DNA from 2 places in the Lelliottia amnigena genome. Region 1 is predicted to be linked to the other one. Evidence: predicted binding sites of a transcription regulator. Region 1 holds the regulator's gene; the other holds the start of a gene.
What was found. Region 1 encodes Fur, which represses iron uptake genes when iron is present. Its sites were predicted from a motif close to ATAATAATGAGAACNACTATCAA; they were not measured.
Positions count from the first base shown of each region.

Region 2: sufA (Fe-S cluster assembly scaffold SufA) is a predicted target of Fur. The motif match lies at 3,009-3,031, and genes of this name have one in related genera.

Region 1 covers NZ_CP077236.1:3,055,516-3,062,029, forward strand. Annotated here, with positions in the region: gene glnS (glutamine--tRNA ligase) at 1-1,528, shown strand, start outside; gene chiP (chitoporin ChiP) at 1,969-3,366, shown strand; gene chiQ (ChiQ/YbfN family lipoprotein) at 3,421-3,750, shown strand; gene fur (ferric iron uptake transcriptional regulator) at 3,876-4,322, opposite strand; gene fldA (flavodoxin FldA) at 4,614-5,144, opposite strand; gene ybfE (LexA regulated protein) at 5,302-5,589, opposite strand; gene ybfF (esterase) at 5,718-6,491, opposite strand.
Region 2 covers NZ_CP077236.1:3,658,268-3,664,781, reverse strand. Annotated here, with positions in the region: gene sufD (Fe-S cluster assembly protein SufD) at 1-366, opposite strand, end outside; gene sufC (Fe-S cluster assembly ATPase SufC) at 341-1,087, opposite strand; gene sufB (Fe-S cluster assembly protein SufB) at 1,104-2,591, opposite strand; gene sufA (Fe-S cluster assembly scaffold SufA) at 2,600-2,968, opposite strand; gene I6L74_RS17230 (ElaB/YgaM/YqjD family protein) at 3,339-3,611, shown strand; gene I6L74_RS17225 (MerR family transcriptional regulator) at 3,642-4,379, opposite strand; gene I6L74_RS17220 (diguanylate phosphodiesterase) at 4,567-5,787, opposite strand; gene ycgZ (regulatory protein YcgZ) at 6,130-6,369, shown strand; gene I6L74_RS17210 (hypothetical protein) at 6,478-6,514, shown strand, end outside.

The DNA.
Region 1 (6,514 bases):
CATCTGCCTGAACTTTGGCATTGCGCAAGACTATCAGGGCCAATGCAACCTGCGTTTCGATGACACCAACCCAGTAAAAGAAGACATCGAATACGTTGAGTCCATTAAAAACGATGTGCAGTGGCTAGGATTCAACTGGTCAGGCGACATTTGCTACTCTTCAGACTATTTTGATCAGCTCTTTGCCTATGCGGTTGAGCTGATCAATAAAGGCCTGGCCTACGTTGACGAACTGTCTGCTGACGAAATCCGTGAATATCGCGGCTCGCTGACTGCGCCGGGCAAAAACAGCCCATACCGCGATCGCAGCGTCGAAGAAAACCTCGCACTGTTCGAAAAAATGCGTGCCGGTGGTTTCGAAGAAGGTAAAGCGTGTCTGCGTGCCAAAATCGACATGGCATCGCCTTTCATCGTGATGCGCGATCCGGTTCTGTACCGTATCAAATTTGCCGAACACCACCAGACCGGCAACAAGTGGTGCATCTACCCGATGTACGACTTCACCCATTGCATCAGCGATGCGCTGGAAGGCATCACGCACTCTCTGTGTACGCTGGAATTCCAGGACAACCGTCGTCTGTACGACTGGGTGCTGGATAACATCACCATTCCTGTGCATCCGCGCCAGTACGAGTTCTCTCGTCTGAATCTGGAATACACCGTGATGTCTAAGCGTAAGCTGAATCTGCTGGTGACAGACAAGCACGTTGAAGGTTGGGATGACCCGCGTATGCCGACCATTTCCGGTCTGCGTCGTCGTGGTTACAGCGCCTCCTCTATCCGCGAATTCATCAAGCGTATCGGCGTGACCAAGCAAGACAACACCATCGAGATGGCGTCGCTGGAATCCTGTATTCGCGAAGATTTGAACGAAAATGCGCCGCGCGCAATGGCCGTTATCGATCCGGTTAAACTGGTTATCGAAAACTATCCGCAGGGCGAAAGCGAGCTGGTGACGATGCCTAACCATCCGAGCAAACCGGAAATGGGTAGCCGCGAAGTGCCATTCAGCGCAGAACTCTGGATCGACCGCGCCGATTTCCGCGAAGAAGCCAACAAACAGTACAAACGTCTGGTGATGGGCAAAGAAGTGCGCCTGCGCAATGCCTACGTGATCAAAGCTGAACGCGTAGAAAAGGACGCAGAAGGCAATATCACGACGATTTTCTGCAGCTATGACGCCGAAACCCTCAGCAAAGATCCGGCGGATGGCCGTAAAGTGAAAGGCGTTATTCACTGGGTCAGCGCTGCGCACGCGCTGCCGGTTGAAATTCGTCTTTACGATCGTCTGTTCAGCGTGCCGAATCCGGGCGCTGCGGAAGATTTCCTGGCGACGATCAATCCGGAATCACTGCTGATCAAACAGGGCTACGCTGAGCCGTCACTGAAAAATGCTGAAGCCGGCAAGGCTTACCAGTTTGAGCGTGAAGGCTACTTCTGTCTCGACAGCCGTTATGCAACCGCTACCAAACTGGTCTTTAACCGTACCGTAGGTCTGCGTGACACCTGGGCGAAAGCTGGCGAGTAATCCAGGTCAATGAGAGACAAACGCCGCACATTGCGGCGTTTTTTTTGCTTGTCGATCAGGCTGTTAGTATTTCATCGAAAAAAAGATGCCTAAAAATAAGGTCAATGAGCTGCTACTTATTTTATTAAATAAAATTTGATGCGCATGAGAAGAGTAAAATAAAACGATGTAATCGCTATCAATAATTATTAGTGATTGAATTTAGTTGATTTTTTAATGATAAAACCCTTCCTGATGTATATGTTACAAATCACTACCAATTATGTGCACTTCGTCATAATCCTGCATTTTGCCCACTGAAAAGCATTGATAATTCGCGTCGCGAAAAATAGTCTACAGACGGTAGTTAATTCGAGGGTATTTATAACTACCCCTGACCGTTTGGTCTTTTTAGATTTTTCGCCGTTTAAGGCGCTTTAATTCGTCAAAGAGGAACAACTATGCGTACGTTCAGTGGCAAACGTAGTGCGCTGGCGCTGGCTATTGCCGGTGTGACAGCAATGTCTGGCTTTATCGCTTCTCCGCAGGCTCAGGCAGCAGGCTTTATCGATGATTCCACGCTCACGGGCGGTATTTACTATTGGCAACGTGAACGTGACCGTAAAGACGTCACCGAAGACAAATACAAAACCAACCTGTCCCATTCTACCTGGAACGCCAATCTTGATTTCCAGTCAGGTTACGCTGCGGACATGTTCGGGCTGGATATTGCGGCGTTCACTGCCATTGAAATGGCCGAAAATGGCGACAGCGCCCACCCGAACGAAATCGCGTTCTCCTCCAGTAACAAAGCCTACAAAGAAGACTGGTCGGGTGATAAAAGCGGAATCAGCCTCTACAAAGCGGCCGCTAAATTCAAATACGGTCCGGTTTGGGCACGCGGTGGCTATATTCAGCCAACCGGTCAGACGCTGTTAGCCCCACACTGGAGCTTTATGCCAGGGACGTATCAGGGCGCTGAAGCCGGGGCAAACTTTGACTATGGCGATGCGGGCGCGTTGAGTTTCTCCTATATGTGGACCAACGAATATAAAGCGCCATGGCACCTTGAGATGGACAAGTTCTATCAGAATGACAAGAAAACCAAAGTCGAGTATCTCCACTCGTTAGGGGCGAAATATGACTTTAAAAACGATTTAGTGCTGGAAGCGGCGTTTGGTCAGGCAGAAGGATACGTGGATCAGTACTTCGCCAAAGCCAGCTATAAATTCGATATCGTTGGCGGCCCGCTGTCGACCAGTTATCAGTTCTACGGTACGCGTGACAAAGTCAGCGATGGCGGTGTGAACGATCTGTATGACGGCACGGCATGGCTTCAGGCGCTGACCTTTGGCTACAAAATCGGGCAGGTTGATTTACGCCTGGAAGGGACATACGTGAAGGCCGAAGGTCAGCAGGGCTACTTCCTGCAGCGTATGACGCCGACCTACGCATCTTCAAATGGTCGCCTGGATATCTGGTGGGATAACCGTTCGGATTTCAACGCCGATGGCGAGAAAGCCGTATTCTTCGGTGCCATGTATGACCTGAAAAACTGGAATCTGCCGGGCTGGGCAGTTGGTGCATCTTACGCGTATGCATGGGACGCAAAACCTGCTGATATGGCGACGCCGGACGCTTACTACGATCCGAACTATCGCCTGAAAGAGTCCTCATACAGCCTCGATGCCATCTACACGCTTCAGGACGGTCGCGCGAAGGGCACGATGTTTAAACTGCACTTCACTCAATACGACAACCATTCCGACATTCCAAGCTACTCGGGCGGTTACGGCAACATCTTCCAGGACGAGCGTGACGTGAAATTCATGGTCATCGCACCCTTCACCATTTTCTGATGAACGCGCCGGCGGGATGATTCCCCCCATCCCGCCGGAATGGAGACTGATATGCTGAAAAAATGTGTTATCGTCGCGATGCTTGCATCGGGACTGGTCGCTTGCGCACAACCGCAGGCACCAAAAGAAGACTCTCGACTGAAAGAGGCCTACAGCGCCTGTATTAACACCGCCGAAGGATCGCCAGAAAAAATTGAAGCCTGCCAGAGCGTGCTGAATGTGCTGAAAAAAGAGAAAGCGCACGAGCAGTTTGCGACGCAGGAAAATGTGCGGGTGCTGGATTACCAGGCCTGTATCCAGGCGCGTCAAACCGGCAACGATCAGGAAGTGGCAAAGCGTTGTGACAAGATCTGGCAGGAGATTCGCAGCAATAACAGCAAGTAATCCTCTTTTGCCACGCCCGGCTGTGCGCCATCCTGATGTGAGTTGGATGGCGCACAACCGGGTTTTTTATTTATAGCAGGCAAAAAAAAGCCAACCGTCAGGTTGGCTCAGTGTATGAAAAACGATTATTTCGTGTCGTGCGCGTGATCGTTTTCGCGGCAATCGCCTTCAGCACAGTGACCGTAGAGGTACAGGCTGTGGTTGGTCAGACGGATACCATGACGAGTGGCAATCTCACGCTGACGAGATTCGATAGATTCATCGCTAAATTCAATCACCTTGCCGCAATCCAGGCAGATGAGGTGATCGTGGTGATGCTGTTGTGTCAGTTCGAAAACGGATTTACCGCCTTCAAAATTATGACGGGTGACAATCCCGGCGTCATCAAATTGGTTCAGAACGCGATAAACGGTCGCCAGGCCAATCTCTTCGCCCATGTCGATCAGACGTTTATACAAGTCTTCCGCACTGACATGGTGATTGTCCGGCCCTTGCAGTACTTCCAGAATTTTTAAACGAGGAAGCGTAACTTTCAGGCCAGCCTTCTTTAATGCGGTATTGTTGTCAGTCATGCGGAATCTGTCCTGTTGCTAAACGATTCACTTCTAAAGAAGAAGTGACAGAAAATGCACTTGGGATAATGCGTTTCATTATAGAACTGCCATGCCTAAATGAAAACTGCAAGTCTCAAGCAAAGTATGCTTATAAAAACGTGGTATCGCCAACAAAGTTGAGCGAAGGCATCCACTTTAACCTGGGATATTGTACAGGTATGAAAGCAAAAGTTAAAAATTTGTAGCAATTATTTTAATTGGAATTACCTATCAATGCGGCGCAACAGTTTTGCAGCGCCGCACGATCAATCAGGCATTCAGGATATCGTCGAGGTGAAGTTCTTCGCGGATCTGCTTAACCCATTTGTCTACGCGTTCTGCGGTGAGCTCTGGTTGACGGTCTTCGTCAATCGCCAGGCCCACAAAATGATCGTCATCCGCAAGGCCTTTAGACGCTTCAAAGTGATAACCCGCCGTTGGCCAATGACCGACAATCGCCGCGCCGCGCGGTTCGATGATGTCGCGAATGGTGCCCAGCGCATCACAGAAATACTCTGCGTAATCTTCCTGGTCACCGCAACCGAACAGCGCGACCAGCTTACCGTTAAAGTCGACTTCTTCCAGCGTTGGGAAGAAATCGTCCCAGTCACACTGTGCTTCGCCGTAGTACCAGGTTGGAATGCCCAGCAGCAGAATATCGTAACCTTCGAGATCTTCTTTGCTGCTCTTCGCAATGTCATGGACGTCGGCAACGTCTTTACCTAGCTGTTTTTGAATGTTTTTTGCGATGTTTTCGGTATTACCGGTATCGCTGCCGAAGAAAATGCCGATGATTGCCATGAGTAAAATAACCTCTTGAAACTTAATGGTATGGTGGCACAAATTGTCCACGGATGAGGGCAATCATAGCAGAACAGAGAAGTCAGCGGAAACAGCTATCACGCGGGACTGCACTCTGTGCTACATGAAAGTGGGGTAAGGGCGATTTTTCAGACTTTTACTGTGAATGGCGCAATGCCTGCAGTTGCAGCATAAGCATCTCTTCGATCAGCTCGCTGCGGCTGATTTCACGGGCCTCAGCCAGTTCGCTTAGGGCGTCGACTGCGTCCGCATTGAGTTTTAACTCGACGCGTTTAAGCCCACGACTTTTGTCGCGTTTAAGCTGGTTTCGCTTATTGATGCGCAACTGTTCATCGCGCGAAAGCGGATTGGTTTTAGGTCGTCCCGGTCGACGTTCAGTCGCGAACAGATCTAATGTCGTACGGTCCGTTTGTTCTTTGGCCATGATTCAGAGACTTCGGGGAAAACGAGCGGCCCTGCTATTGCCGGGGCGATGAGCGCGACATCATACATTACTGATATCAGCACGCCAACGACTGGAGGCCAACAGGCGTCCAGTCGCTGACATTTTAATCAAATCGCGTTCTCAGAGAGATAACGGCGGATGGCGCGCAGCACCGCGTCCGGTTTTTCGGCGTGAACCCAGTGGCCTGCACCGGCAATCACATGCGCACGCGCCTGCGGGAATTGCGCCAGCAGCGTATCGCGATAGGCTTCTGTGACATACGGTGAATTGCCGCCGCGAATAAAGAGCGTAGGGGCCTGCCAGGCTGGAATTGGCTGCCAGCCAACAATGTTATCGTATTGATCCCACAGAACCGGGACGTTAAACCGCCACGCGCCCTCGACGAACGACTTCAGCAGAAACTGCACCACGCCTTCTTCATCTAAATGCTCGCGCATAATCGCCGCAGCCTGCTGACGGGTTGCAACGCCCGCCTCAGTGACGGCGTTGATCGCCGCAAAAATTTCGTCGTGTCGACGCACATCGTAATCCACAGGTGCTACATCAATCACCACCAGCTGGTTGATGCGCTCTGGCGCAATCGCCGTCAGGGCCATCACCGCTTTACCGCCCATTGAATGGCCAATCAGCGTCGCTTTTTCGATGTTATTCGCATCGAGCGTATCCAGTAGATCATGAGCCATCGCCGCATACGTCATCTCTGGATCGCGCGGTGAAACCCCATGGTTGCGCATATCGACCTGCAGAATATTGTGATCGGTAACCAGATCGCGCGCGAGCACGCCCAAATTATCGAGGCTGCCAAAAAGCCCGTGAACCAGTACGATGGGAGAATTATTGTTCGGCGATTGTGCAGATTGCGCTCGGCTATTCAATTTCATGGCAAAGTTCTTTTTTTACGTAT
Region 2 (6,514 bases), 600 kb from region 1:
CTGCACTGGTGCGGGCAAGGCCTGACGATTGTCGTTAATCTCAACGTCAAAACCGCTGCCTTCGGTGCTATCGCTAAGTGACGGGTTATAGCACCCGTCGACAAACACCAGGCGCACGGCGTCAATATTCAGCGCCAGCGCATCGCGCTGAGCCGGGCTAACGTCCGCCAGCCGCGTCACAAACTGGCTGTTCAGCAAGCCGTCCAGCGGGGTGTATTTCCAGTTCTCATGCTTACGCGTCGGCAGGCCCAGTCGCAGCATGTGTTGCAGATGCTGCTGCGCGTATTCCGAACGCGTTTTGCCCTGCGCTTCAAACAGGCGATGCCACTGCTGCAGCGCGTTACTGCTGTTCGGTAAGCCAGCCATAGCCCTGCTCCTCCAGTTGTTTGACCAGCGTAAAATCACCCGATTTCACAATACGGCCCTGGTACAGCACGTGGACGTGATCCGGTTTGATATAGTCCAGAATGCGCTGGTAGTGGGTGACGATAATGAAAGAACGTTTGCCGTCACGCAGGGAGTTCACGCCGTCAGCGACAATTTTGAGCGCATCAATGTCCAGCCCGGAGTCGGTTTCATCCAGAATGCACAGCTCAGGTTCAAGCACCGCCATCTGCAGAATATCGTTACGCTTTTTCTCACCGCCGGAGAACCCCACGTTCACCGAACGGGTCAGCAAATCTTCCGGCATTTTCAGCAGTTTGATCTTCTCTTCCATCAGATCCTGAAAATCAAAACGATCCAGTTCTTCTTCACCGCGGTATTTCCGCACCGCATTCAGAGACGTTTGCAGGAAGAACTGGTTGCTGACGCCCGGGATTTCGACCGGGTACTGGAAAGCCATGAAAATGCCTTCGCCCGCGCGGTCTTCCGGTGACAGTTCCAGCAAATCTTTGCCTTTGAATTCAACCGTTCCGCCGACGACTTCATAGTCTTCACGTCCGGCAAGCGTAGCCGACAGCGTGCTTTTACCGGAGCCATTCGGGCCCATAATGGCGTGCACTTCGCCCGGACGAACCTCGATGTTCAGCCCGCGCAGGATCGCTTTATCTTCCACACTGACCTGTAAATCTTTAATGCTTAACATGTGCTTTCCTTAATCCTTAACCGACGCTGTGTTCGAGGCTAATTGCCAACAGTTTTTGTGCTTCAACGGCGAACTCCAGCGGCAGTTCAGAGAACACGTCTTTACAGAAGCCGTTCACAATCATCGAAATGGCATCTTCTTCGCTGATCCCGCGCTGCAGACAGTAAAACAGCTGATCTTCACCGATGCGCGAAGTGGTGGCTTCATGTTCAAGCTGAGCCGTATTGTTACGGCACTCCACATACGGGAAGGTGTGCGCGCCGCAGTCGGTGCCAATCAGCATCGAGTCGCATTGGGTAAAGTTGCGTGCGTTGGTGGCCGTCGGCATGATTTTCACCAGGCCGCGATAGCTGTTCTGGCTGTGTCCGGCGGAGATCCCTTTCGAAATAATTGTCGATTTGGTGTTTTTACCGATGTGAATCATCTTGGTGCCGGTATCGGCCTGCTGATGCCCGCTGGTCAGCGCTACGGAGTAGAACTCACCGATGGAGTTATCCCCGCGCAAAATGCAGCTCGGGTATTTCCAGGTGATGGCTGAGCCGGTTTCCGATTGCGTCCAGGACATCTTGCTATTTTCACCTTCGCACAACGCGCGTTTGGTGACGAAATTCAAAATCCCGCCCGTATTGCCATCGCCCGGGAACCAGTTCTGCACGGTGGAATATTTTACTTCCGCATCTTTATGGATAATCACTTCCACCACCGCTGCGTGCAGCTGGTAGCTGTCGCGCACGGGCGCAGAACACCCTTCGATATAACTGACGTAGCTGCCTTCGTCGGCCACCAGAATGGTGCGCTCGAACTGTCCGGTTTTTTCGGCGTTGATACGGAAATAGGTCGACAGTTCCATCGGGCAACGCACGCCTTTCGGAATGTAAATAAAGGTCCCGTCAGAGGCCACAGCGGCATTGAGTGCGGCAAAGAAATTATCGTTACTCGGCACAACGGTGCCGATGTACTTTTTCACCAGATCCGGATGATCGTGGATCGCTTCGCCGAATGAACAGAAGATAATGCCCTGCTCCGCCAGCTTGCCGCGATAGGTCGTGGCGACGGAAACGGAGTCAAATATGGCATCGACCGCCACTTCGCGTCCTTCACGGACCGGCACGCCGAGCTGTTCAAACGCCTCTTCCACCTCTTTACTCAGATAACTATTTTCCCCGGTCTGCTGCACAGCGCCAGGCTGTGAGGCACAGGTATCGTCACAGCTACCGCAAGACGGCGCGGAATAATAGCTGTAATCCTGATAGTTAAGATGTTTATAGTGCGCCTTCAGCCAGTGCGGCTCTTCCATCTCCAGCCATGCGCGAAATGCGCTCAGGCGAAATTCGAGCATCCATTCTGGCTCGTTACGCTTTGCCGAGATTGCCCGCACGACATCTTCGTTAATGCCTTTTGCGAGCTCATCAGTTTGTAGCTGGGTGAAGAACCCCTCTTTGTAATTGAGGTGCCCGCCGCTCCAGGTGTTGACATCGTCTGTTGCTTCAGTATTACGAGACATAGTACCGCCTATACCCCAAAGCTTTCGCCGCAGCCGCATTCGTTCTGGGCTTTCGGGTTATTAAATTTGAATAACTGGTTTAAACCTTCGCGCACGAAATCGACTTCTGTTCCGTCGATAAACGGCATGGCCTGGAGGGCAACAAACAGCTTCGCGCCGTCCGTTTCAAAGACCAGATCGTCTTTCTCAGGCTCGGTGACCGTATCCAGCACGTAGCCAAAGCCCGCACAGCCAGTCTGTTTCACGCCTAAACGCAAACCCACTATTTCCGGTTTTTTATCGATTAATTCGTGAATCTGCGCCGCCGCAGTCGGCGTGAGAGTCAATCCACGCCAGGCGAAATCAGCAGGGTTAAAGGTTTCTGAATGCAGTTCCATAGGTCCACCTCGTCTATTGAGCCACTACGGGCATAACACCATGTTAGTGATAACGATTATCACTTCAACCCCCTGACAGCAGGGGCTTTCGGCTTAATCGCCCTTTTTGGCTACTTTACTTAAGCATAGACCCTGCCACGGCTGGCAGGAGCGTTGGATAAAATAATGCAATATATTGATAAATAATGGATTAGAAAAAGCTAATCGCTGCAACGGGTTACCCTGTTAAAGATGCATAGACAATACCTATTTTTAAAATAGACAGAGCAGAATTTCCAGGAAAATACTGAAACAGGGTGAAAATGGCGCGTCGAGCGAGCGATTTGGCCGTCAGGCGCTAGACTTTAGGAGACACCAAAAGGAGATTACTATGTCATCACATGATTTTGAGAATGAAGCCGATCGCCTGGCGAATAAAGCCTTTAACAAAGCTGACGAACTTGCTGGAGAAGCGCAATCCCAGTTTGGCGCTGCGGTTGACTCTCCGAAACATCAGCTTAAAGGCGCAGCACGAAAATATGCCGCCAAAGCGTCGGATGTGGCAGATGATGTGTCTGAAAGAGTGCGTGATAATCCGCTAACCGGATTGATGGCCGCAGGTGCCATTGGCCTGATTATTGGCCTGTTGATGGGTCGTAAATAATACCTTCACTCTGGCCCGCAAGGGCCTTTTTTACAATCCCGCTTCGTGGAACGACACCGCAAACCCCTGCTCTCGCCAGTGATCCAGCTGTTCCTGCTGACGTGGTGTAGCGGTTTTACCCGTCCAGACAAAGATTTTTTGCCCCGGGAAAAGCTCCGGGCGTGGGGAATCGATCGGCTCTGCTAACACGTCAATATGCCAGCCTTTATGGGAAAGCCGGGCAGCTTCAAGCCACAAGCGCGTGCGGTCTTCGCACTCCCATCCCATTAACAGCGCGTCTTTTCCTGGTTTTTTGCGCGACTCCACCAGAGAAGCCGCCGCAACCTCAATGAGCACACCGTCTAGCAGACTTGCCATATGGCGAACCGTGTTTTGATCGAGACTCATGCGTTGGCGGACCGGGACAAGAATATGATCGATGAGGGCTTCAACGGAATGTTCACGGCGGAAGTCAGCAAGTTTGGCGCGCAGTTTTGCCGGGCTGGCGTAGCGCAAGACCAGCATCATCTCTTCCTGATATGCCGTCCAGCTACTCTCCGTGACCAGTTCCTGCGTGCCCAAAAGGGCTTTCACCTTGCCCACCGAAACGCCGCTCTTCATAAGACGTTTAATTTCTTCGATGCGCAGAATGTCTTCTTCATCGAACTGGCGATGGCCGCCTTCGCTGCGCTGCGGTTTCAACAAACCGTAGCGACGCTGCCATGCACGCAGCGTAACTGGGTTGATTCCGCATCGTTCGGCGACTTCGCCGATACTGTAATAGGCCATTAGCTCCCTCACGCTCAATACTTCCATACTAAAACTAACTAACCTTATCAGATTGTACAAACGAAATGTATAACTAAGAACCCGGATGACAGCAAGTATTAGTCTTACAAACCCGGATTAGGTTTATGCATTGTTGTACAATCTTTACGATATGTATCGCTTAGCATGAGGGAGATTTACGGCAACGTTAGAAATCGACTTTCTTTTCAGGCCAGGCAATCGGCGGAATGCCTCCCAGTTTTGGGCTGGCAAAAAGATGCCCCTGAAACTCAGAAATGCCAGCCGATTCAAGCCACATCCACTCTTCCGCTTTTTCAACGCCCACGGCGCAAAACTGGATTTCCAGTGAGGCGCAGCATTTGATGATGGCCTGGACAATCGCCTGGCGCGGGCCGCTTTTATGCACATCCGCAACCAGTTCGCGGTTGATCTTGATACGATCTGGCTGGAATTGCGCCAGCAGCAGCAAGCCCGCAAAACCAGCTCCAAAGTGATCGATCGCCACGCTGATGCCGGCGCTCTTGAGCTGTCGGACCGCCACTTTGAATTCGGTGAGCCGCGAAATCACTTCACTTTCGGTGAATTCGATAATGATTTGCTCAGGCACCAGACCATTGGCAGCAATTTCTTTCAGCAGGAAATCGACGGCATCAGGCACATTGACCAGCGTCATCGGCAGCAGATTCAGGGATAACGTCTGGCCTTCAAGGCCCAGCGCACTCGCCATCGACAGCGCCACCTGTTTGCTTTTCAGATCAGATTCGTAAATCGCATTCCCGGTCAGCGACGCAAAATAAGTGACCGGTGACTCGCCAGACGGCGTACGCAGCAGCGCTTCCCAGGAGACAACTTGTTGAGTCAACGGGTCAACAATAGGCTGAAACGCAAAGCTACAGTCTGCCCCTTTGGCGATCACTTGAGGCTGGCGTGAAAACGCATCCTCTTCGGGGATAAAATCCCACGAATCGCCCGGCGGAATCTCGAAATAGTTTTCTTTTTCAGTGGCTTCAACAAAGGTTCGAAAGAACTGTAGCGCACGATCGTTGTACGTCAGCTGATAGCGCGTTGTCCCTTTATTCAACACCTGCTGAAGCACTTCTTCCCTGTCATAGCGCCTCAGATCAAAGAGTTCCATTCCTACATGGCCAAATCGTCTTGATGGACCGTAGTCATAGAGCAACTCCACCAGATTGTAGTGCCGGGTGTCCTGGCAAATATGCTCGTAGATACGCCTGACGCTCTCTTCTGGCCCTTCCAGCAGCTGGAAAAAGTGCATTCCGTTGAATAATAAAATCCCTGTGACGTCAGAGTGCCGGTTCTTATCCGCGGCAGCCTCTACCATCTTTTCCAGAGATTTAACTGGAACGTCCGCGCAGATATGGCTGCGGTAAATAATGGTTGTGAGCATGATTTTCCAGGGTGTTTTTGAGTGAGTCACACATGCAAATGGTGTGAATATCGCTTGTTATACCATATTAGTTGCTTAACAAATAATTTACAGCTCAAGGATTTAGGTGTTTTTTTGATCCGTTTTTCCGCCTTGTACAACTTTGCTTCGGCATACACGTTGTACAATATATCCTTTGCATAATCCTGCATTCCTGATAAACGTAAAGCATTGATTTATATAAAACCTGTTACAAAAAATGAAAAAATATGAAAAATCTGTACATTTTTAATGTACAGATTTAGGAAAAGTGTATACCTTATTTGTAACGTTACTGATTACTCATTTTTACAGGATCGAAACATGCGCCAGAACGGATACCAACCCGATGCCGCCACTGCCATTGCACAGTACTTTGACAAGGCCGCCTTACCTACCCAGCAGGAGACGCTCGGGCAGGTGGTTGTCGAAATCCTGCGTGACGGGCGCAGCCTGAACCGCAAAACGCTGTGTGCCAAGCTCCTGTGCCGTCTTGAAGATGCATCGGATTTGGAAGAAGAGAAACATTATCAAACGCTTATCGGATTACTGTTTGATCGCTGAAGTTCGCAAAACAATTAACAGGTTTCCTGGTTTGTCAGTCAACGGGACGAAGGAGCGCTGAGGGCTAGCAAAGACCAGGCGATCGGAAATGCTGTTAGAGATGCTGTTATGAATAGACGTGGTGTAGACAAAATAGTTGACGAGC